Regions from separate parts of the Georgenia sp. X1117 genome, predicted to be linked through region 1. Evidence: riboswitches for the same ligand, from Rfam matches in the RefSeq annotation. Region 1 holds a riboswitch; each other region holds the start of a gene.
What was found. A riboswitch is a leader RNA that binds a small molecule or an ion and turns the genes downstream of it on or off. The one in region 1 is predicted to bind thiamine pyrophosphate.
Positions count from the first base shown of each region.

Region 2: it holds a riboswitch for thiamine pyrophosphate, as region 1 does, so the genes downstream of both, AC3D3D_RS10010 (thiamine ABC transporter substrate-binding protein) here and thiM (hydroxyethylthiazole kinase) in region 1, are expected to answer to the same signal.
Region 3: it holds a riboswitch for thiamine pyrophosphate, as region 1 does, so the genes downstream of both, thiM (hydroxyethylthiazole kinase) here and thiM (hydroxyethylthiazole kinase) in region 1, are expected to answer to the same signal.
Region 4: it holds a riboswitch for thiamine pyrophosphate, as region 1 does, so the genes downstream of both, AC3D3D_RS06510 (YkoF family thiamine/hydroxymethylpyrimidine-binding protein) here and thiM (hydroxyethylthiazole kinase) in region 1, are expected to answer to the same signal.

Region 1 covers NZ_JBYMUV010000002.1:9,977-13,289, reverse strand. Annotated here, with positions in the region: gene thiD (bifunctional hydroxymethylpyrimidine kinase/phosphomethylpyrimidine kinase) at 1-438, opposite strand, end outside; gene thiE (thiamine phosphate synthase) at 435-1,082, opposite strand; gene thiM (hydroxyethylthiazole kinase) at 1,079-1,906, opposite strand; TPP riboswitch at 1,898-1,994, opposite strand; gene AC3D3D_RS15135 (hypothetical protein) at 2,643-2,801, shown strand; gene AC3D3D_RS15130 (potassium-transporting ATPase subunit F) at 2,798-2,887, shown strand; gene kdpA (potassium-transporting ATPase subunit KdpA) at 2,887-3,313, shown strand, end outside.
Region 2 covers NZ_CM173492.1:2,174,757-2,178,069, reverse strand. Annotated here, with positions in the region: gene AC3D3D_RS10015 (ABC transporter permease) at 1-188, opposite strand, end outside; gene AC3D3D_RS10010 (thiamine ABC transporter substrate-binding protein) at 185-1,375, opposite strand; TPP riboswitch at 1,432-1,537, opposite strand; gene AC3D3D_RS10005 (DUF4235 domain-containing protein) at 1,566-1,841, opposite strand; gene mnhG (monovalent cation/H(+) antiporter subunit G) at 1,924-2,304, opposite strand; gene AC3D3D_RS09995 (MrpF/PhaF family protein) at 2,301-2,687, opposite strand; gene AC3D3D_RS09990 (Na+/H+ antiporter subunit E) at 2,687-3,313, opposite strand, start outside.
Region 3 covers NZ_CM173492.1:1,524,119-1,527,431, reverse strand. Annotated here, with positions in the region: gene thiD (bifunctional hydroxymethylpyrimidine kinase/phosphomethylpyrimidine kinase) at 1-511, opposite strand, end outside; gene thiE (thiamine phosphate synthase) at 508-1,155, opposite strand; gene thiM (hydroxyethylthiazole kinase) at 1,152-1,979, opposite strand; TPP riboswitch at 1,971-2,067, opposite strand; tRNA gene AC3D3D_RS06955 (tRNA-Arg) at 2,540-2,612, shown strand; gene AC3D3D_RS06950 (hypothetical protein) at 2,869-3,313, shown strand, end outside.
Region 4 covers NZ_CM173492.1:1,433,282-1,436,594, forward strand. Annotated here, with positions in the region: gene AC3D3D_RS06500 (DNA-3-methyladenine glycosylase I) at 1-545, shown strand, start outside; gene AC3D3D_RS06505 (homocysteine S-methyltransferase family protein) at 647-1,696, shown strand; TPP riboswitch at 1,793-1,900, shown strand; gene AC3D3D_RS06510 (YkoF family thiamine/hydroxymethylpyrimidine-binding protein) at 1,948-2,652, shown strand; gene AC3D3D_RS06515 (ECF transporter S component) at 2,649-3,248, shown strand; gene AC3D3D_RS06520 (ABC transporter ATP-binding protein) at 3,245-3,313, shown strand, end outside.

The sequences.
Region 1 (3,313 bases):
GGCCTCGGGGACGTTCGGCGTGATGAGGGAGACGTACGGCAGGAGTTGGCGCATCGGCTCGACGGCGTCCTCGGCCAGCAGCCGGGAACCGGCGGTGGACACCATGACGGGGTCGAGGACCACAACCGGCACCGCGTCGGAGCGCTTGTCGAGGAAGGCGAGGACGGTCTCGATGGTGGCCGCGGAGGCGAGCATCCCGATCTTGGCGGCGTCAACCGCCACGTCGTCTACGAGGGTGTCCAGCTGGGCGCGGACGAAGTCCGCGGGGACGACGTGGACACCGGTGACTCCCTGGGTGGACTGGGCGGTCAGTGAGGTGAGCACCGCGGTGCCGTAGGCACCCAGTGCGGAGAAGGTCTTGAGGTCGCCTTGAATACCGGCCCCGCCGGAGGGATCGGAGCCGGCGATCGTCAGCGCGATCGGTGGGCGGGGGTTCACGGTTGCCCGTCCCACGCGGCCCGCAGGCTCGCGGCCGCCACGGCTGGTTCCTCCGCGGCGCACACCGTCGAGACGACCACCACGCCGGCGGCGCCGCTGTGGCGCAGCATGCCGGTGCGTTTCGTGGTGATGCCGCCGATGGCGACGACCGGCCACGGGCTCGCGGCGGCCACCGCAGCCACCCCGCCCGGGCCGATCGGAGTGCCGTGGTCAGGCTTGGTCGCCGTCGGCCACACCGGTCCAACGCCGAGGTAGTCCAAGACGCCGTCACCGAGCCCGCGTGCTGTGCGAACCTGCTCGATCGTGCTGACCGACAGCCCGACCATGGCGTCCGGCCCGAGCAACTGCCGGGCCTGAGCAGGCGGCATGTCGCGCTGACCGACGTGGACGCCGTCGGCGCCGATGTCCTGAACGAGGTGGACCCGGTCATCGATAATCAGCGGCACCCCGGTCCCCGCCAGCACCTCGCGGACCGCCACGCCGAGGGCGACGAAGTCGGCGTCGGTGGCGCCCGGGTCACGCAACTGCACCACGCTGACCCCGCCCGTGACCGCAGCCTGCACGGTCGCGGGCACGCCCCGTGGGCCGCACAAACCGGTGTCGGTGACCAGGTAGAGGCTGAGGTTCACCGGTCGGCGGGTCACCGGAGCACCACCTTCTCGGTCAACTTCTGCGGGTTGAGGGTGGCGAGAGAGTCGAGCAGCGCGACGGCGAAGCTCCCCGGCCCGGCGGCACGCTCGGCCGCGACCTCGGCGGCCACGGTGTATGTCGCGGTCGCGGCCGTGGCGGCCAGGAGCGGGTCGTCGGTGGTGGCGGCGAAGGCAGCCATGAGCGCGCCCAGCGCGCACCCACCGCCAGTGACCTGGGTCAACCATCGATGGCCGTTGTCCACCCGCACCAGCCGGGTGCCGTCGGTGAGGTGGTCGACCTCCCCGGAGACCGCGACGATGGTGCCGTGCTCCCGGGCCAGCGCCCGGCCGGCGTCGAGGGCGTCCTCGGCGGCGTCGACGCTCTCCGGGCCCCGCCCACCGCTGCCCCCACCGGCCAAAGCGAGAATCTCTGAGGGGTTGCCACGGACGAGTGCCGGGGAGGCGTGGGCGAGCAGGTCGACGGCAACCCGGGTGCGCCAGGCGAGCCCACCCACCCCGACCGGGTCGAGCACCCACGGGGTGCCGGCCGCCGCGGCGGCACTGACCGCGCCGTGCATCGCAGCCACCGTCGCCTCTTGGGGCGTGCCGAGGTTGACCAGGACCCCGTCGGCGACGGCGGCGAACGGCCCGGCTTCCTCCGGGTTATCCACCATCGACGGACTGGCGCCGACCGCGAGCAGGACGTTCGCTGTCCACTGAGCGACGACGACGTTGGTCAGGCACTGCACCAGCGGGGCATGCCCGCGCATCGCGGCCAAGGCCTCGCCCACAGCGGCAGCATCGAGTGGGACAGTAGGGACGGAAGAAGGTGCCGACATCGGCGACGTTCCCTTCGCTAGTACGAACTAGATCAGGTTCAACGGGTGTGATCTCAGCCGTACCAGCACGGCACCCCGCGTCATTCACCAGCCTAACATCCGCACCGTTCCCCGCACCGTGCCCTCGCTTCAGCGACCGCAAAAGGGTCGCGCCTCGGACCGTCCGGGCGTGCTGTCACCAGTGCCCGACGCGCGTTCCTTGGCCGCCGCAGCCCTCACCATGGCGCCTCACCAGACAACGGCTGCGCAACCTTTGAATGTGCAGTCGACTTCGGACGATCGTGCAGTGGACTTCGGAACCTGACATACCCCAGAAGCCTCATCACCACATGATGCCTCACAAACTCGCTGCTCTGGAAGATCTGAGACGCAACACGGTGCGACGACTTCACGAGACACCGCCGCTCGGTATCGACCCAGCTCGAGACGATCCCTTCGCCGCTCGGCTGTGTGTCTCGTAAAGCTGTAGGTTTCCGCAACGCGACTAGGTAGGCCGTCGGCAGTGTGTGGCGTGGAACGCTGCGAGTTGTGTTGGAGGCCCTATCTAGCGTCCCCACAGCGAATGGTGACGGTTTTGCAGATTCCGGTGTGTGGGAGCCCAGTGTGGTGTCGCACCGAGTGCTGTCGGTGACCTGAGCCCCAGCCGGGGGACGACTGGCGTAAGCAGTCCATGAGGATCGGCTCGAGAGCCGTATGGATTCCGTGAGGACGCCTGTCCCGCCGCCGTGAACGGTGTGTGCTCGGTATCGCGCCGCACCTCGGCGTGCGACCGCCGGACGGCGGCCGCCCCTACTCAGAACGGAGTCCTGCTGTGCTCGACGTCCTCTCCGTGGTCGGCGTGATCGCCCTATTCGCGGTCGTCGCCCTCATCGCGCGGGCGGTGGAGAAGCTGTGATCGTACTCGAGATCCTCGCCCTCCTCCTCGGTCTCGCCGCGATCGTGTACCTGTTCATCGCCCTGCTTGCACCGGAGCGTTTCTGATGGACTGGCTCTACCTCGTCGCGAGCGTCCTCACACTCGTCGCCGCTCTCGCGGTCGTGTACCGCCCGATGGGCGACTACATGGCCTGGGTCTTCACCGCCCCAGTCTCCTCGCGCTGGGAGACGCGCGTGTTCGCCGTCCTCGGCGTCGACTCCTCCCGCGAGCAGTCCTGGCCCGCCTACCTGCGGTCCGTGCTGCTGTTCTCCCTGGTGGGCGTCCTCGCGCTGTTCGGTCTCCTGCGGCTCCAGGAGCTGTTGCCCTACTCCCTGGGCAATGAGTCGATCGATTCGGGGGTCGCGTTCAACACCGCGATCTCCTTCGTGACGAACACCAACTGGCAGGCGTACTCCGGCGAGGACCTCTCCTACACGGTCCAGTTCGCCGGTCTCGCGGTCCAGAACTTCGTCTCGGCCGCCACCGGCATCG
Region 2 (3,313 bases), on a different replicon from region 1:
GCCTCGATCGTCGACGGTCGCGCGAGGATCTCGAGGAACGGGTCGCCCGCGGGGATGCCGGGGATCCGCTCGCCGGGCAGCAGCCCGTGCACCACGAGCACCGCCACCGGGGCGAGGAAGAAGGCCGCGAGGAAGAGGACCGGCACCCCGACGGCGAGGGCGCGCGCGGCCCGCCGAGCCGGGCTCACCCGGCGACGGCCTCGTCCCAGGCGCGCAGCCACTCCTCCCGGCCCGCCTCGATCTCGGCGGCCGGGACACCGAGCGGCTCCTCGGCGGGCGGCGCGAACTCGGCCCACTCCTCGGGCAGCGCGGCGGCGTCGTCGACGGGGTACATGTACATCGACCCGGGCAGCGCGGCCTGGACCTCCTCCGAGAGCAGCCAGTCGACGACGGCGCGCGCCCCCTCGGGGTTCGCCGCCCCCGCGACCACGCCCGCGTACTCCACCTGCCGCACGCACGTGTCCATCACCGCCGCGGTGGTCGAGGCGGAGCCGTCCTCGGTGAGGGTGGCGGCCGGCGAGGAGGAGTAGGACAGGGCGACGGGTCGGTCGCCGCCGACCACGGTGAAGTCCACGTAGTAGGCGTCCGACCAGGAGTCGACGACGCGCACCCCGTTGTCCGCCAGGCGCTGCCAGTACCCGGCGAACCCGTCCTCGCCGTACTCGGCCACGGTCGCGAGCAGGAGGGCCATGCCCGGGGAGGAGGTGTTGGGGTCGGTGACGACGGTGAGGTCGGCGTAGGCGGGGTCGGCGAGGTCCTCGAGGTCCGTCGGCGCGGGGCGGCCGTCCTCGGCGAACCAGGCGGTGTCGACGTTGAGGCAGACGTCGCCGAAGTCGATCGGGGTCAGCTCGTCGCTGCCCTCGAGCAGGAGGTCCTGCGCGGAGTCCGGCAGCGCGGGCGAGATGTAGGGCTCGAGCACCCCGCCGTCGATCGCGCGCGTGGCGTAGGCGTTGTCGATGCCGTAGACGACGTCGGCGCTCGGGCTGCCCGCGGAGAGCAGGAGCTCGTTGACGACGCTGCCGGCGTCGCCCGGCGCGGTGACGACGAGCGTGTAGCCCGTGTCCTGCTCGAACTGCGCGACGAGCTCCTCGGGGATGTTGAAGGAGTCGTGGGTGACCAGGGCGACCTCGCCGCCGCTGCCGGAACCCCCGTTGCCGGAGCCGCCGCCCGCGGCCTCGCCGCTGCCGCTCTCCGTGCCCGCCTCGTCGCTGCCACTCCCCGGTGCCGGGTCGTCGGAGCTGTCCCCGCCGCCGAGGGAGCAGCCGGCGAGGGTCAGCGCCAGGGCGGTGGCGCCGAGGAGCCGCGCCGGGCGGACGCGGGCGGTGATCGTCGTCGTGCGGGTGCTGCTGGTCGTACCGGTGATGCTGCTGTGCATGGCCTGCCTCCCGTGTGGGTGCGCAGGGTTCGTCGTCGCGGCGGGTGCCGCGACGACGGAGAGAAGTCCCGACTACCTCCGCCGGTGCTAACCGGATCAGGTTCGAGGGTCTGCGGCGTGCCGCACTCTCAGCGCCACGTGGGCGCTCCCCTGTCGTTCGCCGGCCATGCTACCCCGGCGAGGCGGGGCCTCAGTCGTCGTCGGTGAGTTTGGCCAGCTCGAGCTCCGCGGGCTTGTACCACTTCGCGGCCTGGCGCGTGGCGAGCTGACGGATGAGCCCGATGACGGCGCCCGAGACGGCGGAGAAGATGACGATCTCGACCAGCGAGACCGAGTCGTCGCCGTCGATGGCCTCCGGCGGCTCGTGCCCGGTCACCGCGACCCAGCCCTTCTGCAGGATCTTGTTCGCGGCGATGCCCGCGACCGCGCCGGCGCCGGTGCTGACGATCTTCCAGCCGATGTCCATCTCTGCCCTCCGTGGTCCGGGACGGGCGTCCCGGGGGTTGTCGGTGTCCCGCACGGTCGGCCGTGCGCTCCCGCTGGGACGATCATGCCCCAGTCTGCTTGTACGCGTGGTCCCCTCCGGCGGCCTCGATGTCCTCCGCCAGCTCGTCGGCCACGAGCGCCGACCGGTCCACGCGACCGGTGCGGTAGCCGCCGCGCCCGGCCATGTGCGCGCTGATCGGTGCGGTGAGGAACTGGAACGCGACGACGAGGACCAGGGTCCACCCGATCCGGGAGTCGCGCACCTCGAGAGCCACGCCGATCATCAGCAGGGACAGGCCGAGCACCTGGGGCTTGGCCGCAGCGTGCATGCGCGCGAACAGGTCCGGGAACCGGACCAGCGCGACCGCCGCGACCAGGACGAGCAGGGAACCCGCCACGAGGAAGACACCGCCGAGCACCGAGGCCACCGCCGTCCAGCTCATGACTGCTCCTCCCCCGTCACGCGCGGCGACTCCGGACCGTGCACCGGCGCGTCGTCGTCGTCCATCTCCCGCTCGCGCTCGAGCACCTGCTCGAGCTCCTCCTTGGTGAGGATGCGCGCCTCGTCGGACCGCTCCACCGAGGTGAACCGCGCGATCGTCACCGTGGTGAGGAAGCCGACCAGCGTGAGCACCACGAGGATCGGCACGTAGGCCGCGCTCCCGGTCCAGGCGATGAGCAGCGCGATGAGCGCCACGACGGACGCGGTGACGACGTCGGTGGCCACCGCGCGGTCGAGGGTCGAGGGACCGCGCTCCATCCGCGCCAGCGCGACGAAGATCGCGAGCACGACGATGCCCAGGCACACGTAGACGACGATCTCCATCAGGCCTCACCTCCCGTGCTCGTCCCGGCCGGGTCCTCGGCCGGCGCGGAGGCTGCGGCGCCCTCGACCGAGGGGGCCGGCAGGCGTCCGGCGCGGCGCGACCAGCCGGGGCGGAAGCCGGCGTCGACCAGCTGGTCGTCGGTGGCGAAGGCACGCAGCAGGCGCTCCTCCTGGGCGAGCACGTCGGCGTGCGCCTGCTCGAGACCGCCGGCGACGTCGACGTCGAGGATGTGCATGTAGAGCATCCCGGAGTTGCGCATGGCCTCGACCACCAGCGAGCCGGGCACGAGCGAGCACATGCCGCCGGTGGCGGTGAGGATGAGGTCGGAGTGCGAGCGCATCTGGACGCGGATGACGGCGCCGCGCGGCGCCCGCCCCCGCACGACCAGCGTGACGATGTCCCAGGAGGCGACGAGCACCTCCTTGACGAACACCGCGGCGAGCACGACGACCGCCAGCGGCCGCACGGTGGTGCGTCCGGTGGCCCGCGGCATCGGCATGAGGATCGTGACGAACAGCGCCAGCGCGAAGCCGGCCACGAGGTTGCCCAGCGAGAGGTCGCCCCACAGCAGCACCCACACCACGGTGAGCCCGATGACGAGCTTCCACGACGTCGGGGCCAGGCG
Region 3 (3,313 bases), on a different replicon from region 1:
GCTCCCGGAGCGCGATGGCCTGGGCGCGCATGGTGTCGAGGTCTTCGGCGGGGTCGGCGTCGAGCAGCACGGCGGCCTCGGGGACGTTCGGCGTGATGAGGGAGACGTACGGCAGGAGTTGGCGCATCGGCTCGACGGCGTCCTCGGCCAGCAGCCGGGAACCGGCGGTGGACACCATGACGGGGTCGAGGACCACAACCGGCACCGCGTCGGAGCGCTTGTCGAGGAAGGCGAGGACGGTCTCGATGGTGGCCGCGGAGGCGAGCATCCCGATCTTGGCGGCGTCAACCGCCACGTCGTCTACGAGGGTGCCCAGCTGGGCGCGGACGAAGTCCGCGGGGACGACGTGGACACCGGTGACTCCCTGGGTGGACTGGGCGGTCAGTGAGGTGAGCACCGCGGTGCCGTAGGCACCCAGTGCGGAGAAGGTCTTGAGGTCGCCTTGAATACCGGCCCCGCCGGAGGGATCGGAGCCGGCGATCGTCAGCGCGATCGGTGGGCGGGGGTTCACGGTTGCCCGTCCCACGCGGCCCGCAGGCTCGCGGCCGCCACGGCTGGTTCCTCCGCGGCGCACACCGTCGAGACGACCGCCACGCCGGCGGCGCCGCTGTGGCGCAGCATGCCGGTGCGTTTCGTGGTGATGCCGCCGATGGCGACGACCGGCCACGGGCTCGCGGCGGCCACCGCAGCCACCCCGCCCGGGCCGATCGGAGTGCCGTGGTCAGGCTTGGTCGCCGTCGGCCACACCGGTCCAACGCCGAGGTAGTCCAAGACGCCGTCACCGAGCCCGCGTGCTGTGCGAACCTGCTCGATCGTGCTGACCGACAGCCCGACCATGGCGTCCGGCCCGAGCAACTGCCGGGCCTGAGCAGGCGGCATGTCGCGCTGACCGACGTGGACGCCGTCGGCGCCGATGTCCTGAACGAGGTGGACCCGGTCATCGATAATCAGCGGCACCCCGGTCCCCGCCAGCACCTCGCGGACCGCCACGCCGAGGGCGACGAAGTGGGCGTCGGTGGCGCCCGGGTCACGCAACTGCACCACGGTGACTCCGCCCGCGACCGCAGCCTGCACGGTCGCGGGCACCCCCCGTGGGCCGCACAAACCGGTGTCGGTGACCAGGTAGAGGCTGAGGTTCACCGGTCGGCGGGTCACCGGAGCACCACCTTCTCGGTCAGCTCCTGCGGGTTGAGGGTGGCGAGAGAGTCCAGCAGCGCAACGGCGAAGCTCCCCGGCCCGGCGGCACGCTCGGCCGCGACCTCGGCGGCCACGGTGTACGTCGCGGTCGCGGCCGTGGCGGCCAGGAGCGGGTCGTCGGTGGTGGCGGCGAAGGCAGCCATGAGTGCGCCCAGCGCGCACCCACCGCCAGTGACCTGGGTCAACCATCGATGGCCGTTGGCCACCCGCACCAGCCGGGTGCCGTCGGTGAGGTGGTCGACCTCCCCGGAGACCGCGACGATGGTGCCGTGCTCCCGGGCCAGCGCCCGGCCGGCGTCGAGGGCATCCTCGGCGGCGTCGACGCTCTCCGGACCCCGCCCACCGCTGCCCCCACCGGCGAAAGCGAGAATCTCTGAGGGGTTGCCACGGACGAGTGCCGGGGAGGCGTGGGCGAGCAGGTCGACGACAACCCGGCTGCGCCAGGCGAGCCCACCCACCCCGACCGGGTCGAGCACCCACGGGGTGCCGGCCGCCGCGGCGGCACTGACCGCGCCGTGCATCGCAGCCACCGTCGCCTCTTGGGGCGTGCCGAGGTTGACCAGGACCCCGTCGGCGACGGCGGCGAACGGCCCGGCTTCCTCCGGGTTGTCCACCATCGACGGACTGGCGCCGACCGCGAGCAGGACGTTCGCTGTCCACTGAGCGACGACGACGTTGGTCAGGCACTGCACCAGCGGGGCATGCCCGCGCATCGCAGCCAAGGCCTCGCCCACAGCGGCAGCATCGAGTGGGACAGTAGGGACGGAAGAAGGTGCCGACATCGGCGACGTTCCCTTCGCTAGTACGAACTAGATCAGGTTCAACGGGTGTGATCTCAGCCGTACCAGCACGGCACCCCGCGTCATTCACCAGCTTAACATCCGCACCGTTCCCAGCACCGTGCCCTCGCTTCAGCGATCGCAAAAGGGTCGCGCCTCGGACCGTCCGGGCGTGCTGTCACCAGTGCCCGGCTGCGCTACGGCGTTCCTTGGCCGCCGCAGCCCTCACCATGGCGCCTCACCAGACAACGGCTGCGCAACCTTAAAATGTGCAGTCGACTTCGGACACTCGTGCAGTGGACTTCGAAAACTGACACACGTGCAGCGCGGGCGTCGACAGGATGAGCCAGATCGCGTGCGCCGGTACGTCGAGCACGGCCTCGACCACCAGTGTGGTCGCTGTGGTGGTGACTGTGGACCGCATGTGGTGCCCCCGGTGAGAAATCGGTGCGACGTTGCACCTGACGTGAACCCTGCCACACTTCCGTGCCCCCATGGTCAGCGGGGTCGCCAGGTGGGACGCGGCCCCCGTCCGTGGCGCGCTATCCTTGGTCGGCCTTCCTGCCTTCGTAGCTCAGGGGATAGAGCACCGCTCTCCTAAAGCGGGTGTCGGCGGTTCGAATCCGCCCGAGGGCACCCCGTCGCCCGCCCCCGTGGTCCTGTGACCCAGGCCGCGAGCGAGCGGGCTTGCGCTCAGCCGTCCGGGTGGGCATGATTGTCGTCAGACGGAGCGTGACGCCTGCCCCCCCTGCGCGTCACGCTCCGTTCTTGTCTGTCCGGGCGGGTCGCCCGCGGCGCCGAGGCCGCGACGCCGCCACCCCGCCGCCGGCCAGCGCCCGACACCACTGCCGTCGCTCCGACGCGCGGGCCGTCGCGCGCCTACCCTGGTGGGATGACGCCTCCGCCGATCCCGCCCTTCCGCCGCGGCCGGGACAGCGACCGGCGACGCGCCAGGTCCGCCCCGACGACCGACGCCCCGGCCACCACCGGGCAGCCGGCCCACGCGGCCGAGGACGCCACCGGTGAGGCGGCCGCCGGCGGGGACGATGCCGGCTCGCCCGACGCCGACCAGACCACCGCCGCGGGTGCCCCCGCGGGTGCCGGGGACGCCGCCCGGCCCGAGGATGCCCGGCCCGAGGATGCCCCGCACGGTCCCCGGCCGGGGACCCGCACCGGGGCCGTGGCCCGCGCCGTCGAGCGCTGGATCGCCGACCTCACCGCGCTGGGCGCCGAGGGGCTGGGGGAGGACGACGACCTCGGCGAGGCCGTCCTCGACCTCACTCACGCCCACCCCGGCGGGACCGCCCAGCTCTACGCGGGCCGTCCCACCCGCCTGT
Region 4 (3,313 bases), on a different replicon from region 1:
CGGCGACCGACCCGCTGCTGCGCGAGTACTACGACACCGAGTGGGGCATGCCGGTGCGCGACGAGCGCGGGCTGTTCGAGCGGCTCAGCCTCGAGGTCTTCCAGTCGGGGCTCTCGTGGGTGACGATCCTGTGCAAGCGCGAGGCGTTCCGCTCGGCGTTCGCGGGGTTCGACGTGGACGCGGTCGCCGCGTTCGACGACGGCGACGTCGAACGGCTGCTCGCCGACGCCGCCATCGTGCGGAACCGGCGCAAGATCGAGTCGACGATCGACAACGCCCGCGCGACCGTCGAGCTGCGCGGCCGCGGCGGGCTGGCCGAGCTCGTGTGGTCGCACCGGCCGGAGGCGACCCCGGCGCCGCGCACTCCCGCCGAGGTCCCCTCCACCTCGCCGGAGTCCGCCGCCCTGGCCCGGGCGCTCAAGGCGGCCGGCTTCCGCCACGTCGGCCCGACGACGATGTTCGCCCTCATGGAGGCCGTCGGGATCGTGGACACTCACCTCGTGGGCAGCCACCGGCGTGGCTCCTCGGGGGTCTGGGAGAGCTGAGGGCCGTCCCACCTGGTGGGCACCCGGGGTGGGCACGCGCGCGCACGCGGGCGGCTGCGGTTCACTGCGGCGGTCATCGCCCCGACCCCGAGGAACAGCACATGAGCGAGCAGCCCACCCTGACCGACCGTCTCGACGCCGGACCGGTGATCTGCGCCGAGGGCTTCCTTTTCGAGCTCGAGCGCCGCGGCTACCTCACCGCCGGCGAGTTCGTCCCCGAGGTCGCCCTCGAGCACCCGGACGCCCTGCGCGCCCTGCACCGCGACTTCCAGCGCGCCGGCTCCGACGTCGTCGAGGCCTTCACCTACAACGGGCACCGCGAGAAGATGCGGGTCATCGGCAAGGAGGACCTGCTCGAGCCGCTCAATCGCTCCGCGCTGCGGATCGCCCGGGAGGTCGCCGACGGCGTGCCCGGCAACCTCATGGCCGGCAACATCTCCAACTCCAACATCTGGGACCCCGCCGACCCGGCCCGCCAGGGCGAGGTGCGGGCGATGTTCGAGGAGATGGTCGGCTGGGCCGTCGAGGAGGGCGCCGACCTCATCGTCGGGGAGACCTTCTACTACGCCGGGGAGGCGCTGACCGCCCTCGAGGTCGCCCGCGCCTCGGGCCTGCCCGTGGTCCTCACCCTCGCGCCGATGGCGCTGGAGGAGATGGCCGACGGCGTGGGGATCGTCGAGACCGCGCAGCGTCTCGAGCAGGGCGGGGCCGACGTCGTCGGGCTCAACTGTTTCCGCGGGCCGGCCACCATGCTGCCGTGGCTGCGGGAGATCCGCGCCGCGGTGTCCTGCCACGTCGGCGCGCTGCCGATCCCCTACCGCACCACCGCCGCGGAGCCGACGTTCTTCAACCTCTCCGACGTCGACGCCGCCACCCCGGTCCCCCACGGCCGCGCCTTCCCCACCGGCCTGGACCCGCTGTACACCAACCGGTACGAGATCGGCGCCTTCGCCCGCGAGGCGTACGACCTGGGCGTGCACTACCTCGGCGTGTGCTGCGGCGCGGCCCCGATCCACGTCCGCCAGGTCGCCGAGGCGGTCGGCCGGACCACCGAGGCGAGCCGCTTCTCCGAGCGCATGGAGAACCACTTCATGTACGGCAGCCACGACCGGCTGCCCGAGCACATCGCGGCGCTCGGCTCGCGCGCCTGACCCGCGGCGGCGGGCCGGGACGGCCAGGACGGACGGGGGTGGCCCGGCCCGTCCTGGACACCGGTCGACAGCCGGTCGCCCCACCGGTTACGGTCGGCACAACCCCCGGGGAGCGCCTGCCGGCGCTGAGAGTGCGGAGAGACCGCAGACCCGCTGACCTGATCCGGTTCGTACCGGCGTAGGGAGCAGGGAGCCTGTCGGCACACCGCGCCGGCGGGACTCGACGACACCCGCGGGCCGAGGACGGCACCGTGCACACCCAGCAGACCGAACCGCGCGACCACCCGACCGCCCCGGACGCGTCCGGTCGTGGCGCCCCCGCTCCCACCCCCGCCGAGCTCGGCATCGGGATGCGGCTCAGCGTCCACCCGCACACCGACGACTTCGCCGAGGTCATCGGCGGCGCCCTGGCCGACGTCGAGGAGCAGGGGCTCACCGCCGGCCTTGTCACCGAGACCGACACGGTGAGCACCTGGGTCGGGGCCCGCGAGCAGCCCGCCGAGCAGCGCCTGGTGGCCTACGCGACCGGCCTCGTCGCCGCGGCCTCGCGGGGCTCCGGGGGCGGGCACGTCGTCGCCCACATCCTGCTCTCGCGCGGCTGCCCCGGCGAGGTGACCTGCGACCTCCCGACGGGGGCCCGGGCTCCCCGCCCGGTCCCCGTCGACCTCGCGCGGACCGGCATCGACGCTCAGGCCCAGTGGTCCCTCTACCCCCTCCTCGACGGGTCCTCGGGCGGCGGCGAGCACATGGACCACATCATGGGGGCGATCGAGGGCGCGCGACGCCGCGGCACCGCCGCCTCGCCGGCGCACTACGCCACCCTGCTCGAGGGGGACCTCGCCGACGTCCTGACCACCGCGTCCGACGCCTGGGCCGAGGTCGGCACCGCCGTGCCGCACGTCGTCGCTCACCTCACCGTCTCGGTGGGCTCGCCCAGCCTGGGCGGGCGGGCATGAGCCCCCGCGAGGCCCGGACCGGGCCGGGGCCGTGGGCGCTGAAGGACCTCGTGCTCGTGGTGGTCCTCGGCGCCGTCTTCGGGTTCGTCTACTGGGCGCTCGTCCAGGCCTGGAGCGGGCTGCGCCTGCTCATGGGCCCGGCCGGCGACCTGTCCGAGCACGTGCTGTTCGGCGGCTGGCTCATCGTCGCGCCGATCGCGGTGGCGATCGTGCGGCGCCCCGGCGCCGGCGTGCTGGCCGAGGTCATCGCCGCCGTCATCGAGTTCGCGTTCCTCGGCTCCCCGGTCGGCCCGCTCCTCGTCATCGCCGCCGTGCTGCAGGGCGTGGGCTGCGAGCTGCCGTTCTTCCTCACCCGGTATAAGCGGTACGGCTGGGAGATCTTCGCCCTGGCCGGCCTGCTCGGCGCGACGCTCGTGTTCTTCTACTCGGCGTTCCGCTCGGGCTGGTACGGCCAGGACATCTTCGCCCTGCGGCTCGTCATCCAGGCGCTGTCCGGCATCGTGCTGGGCGGCCTGCTCGCCAAGGTCGTCGTCGACGCCCTCGCGCGCACCGGCGTCACCGACAACTTCGCCATCGGCCGGGCGGGGACCTCGTGACGAGCGCCCGCCCGGCGGGCTCCCCCGCGGTCGGGGTCACCCCGTCCCCCGACGGCGCGGCCACC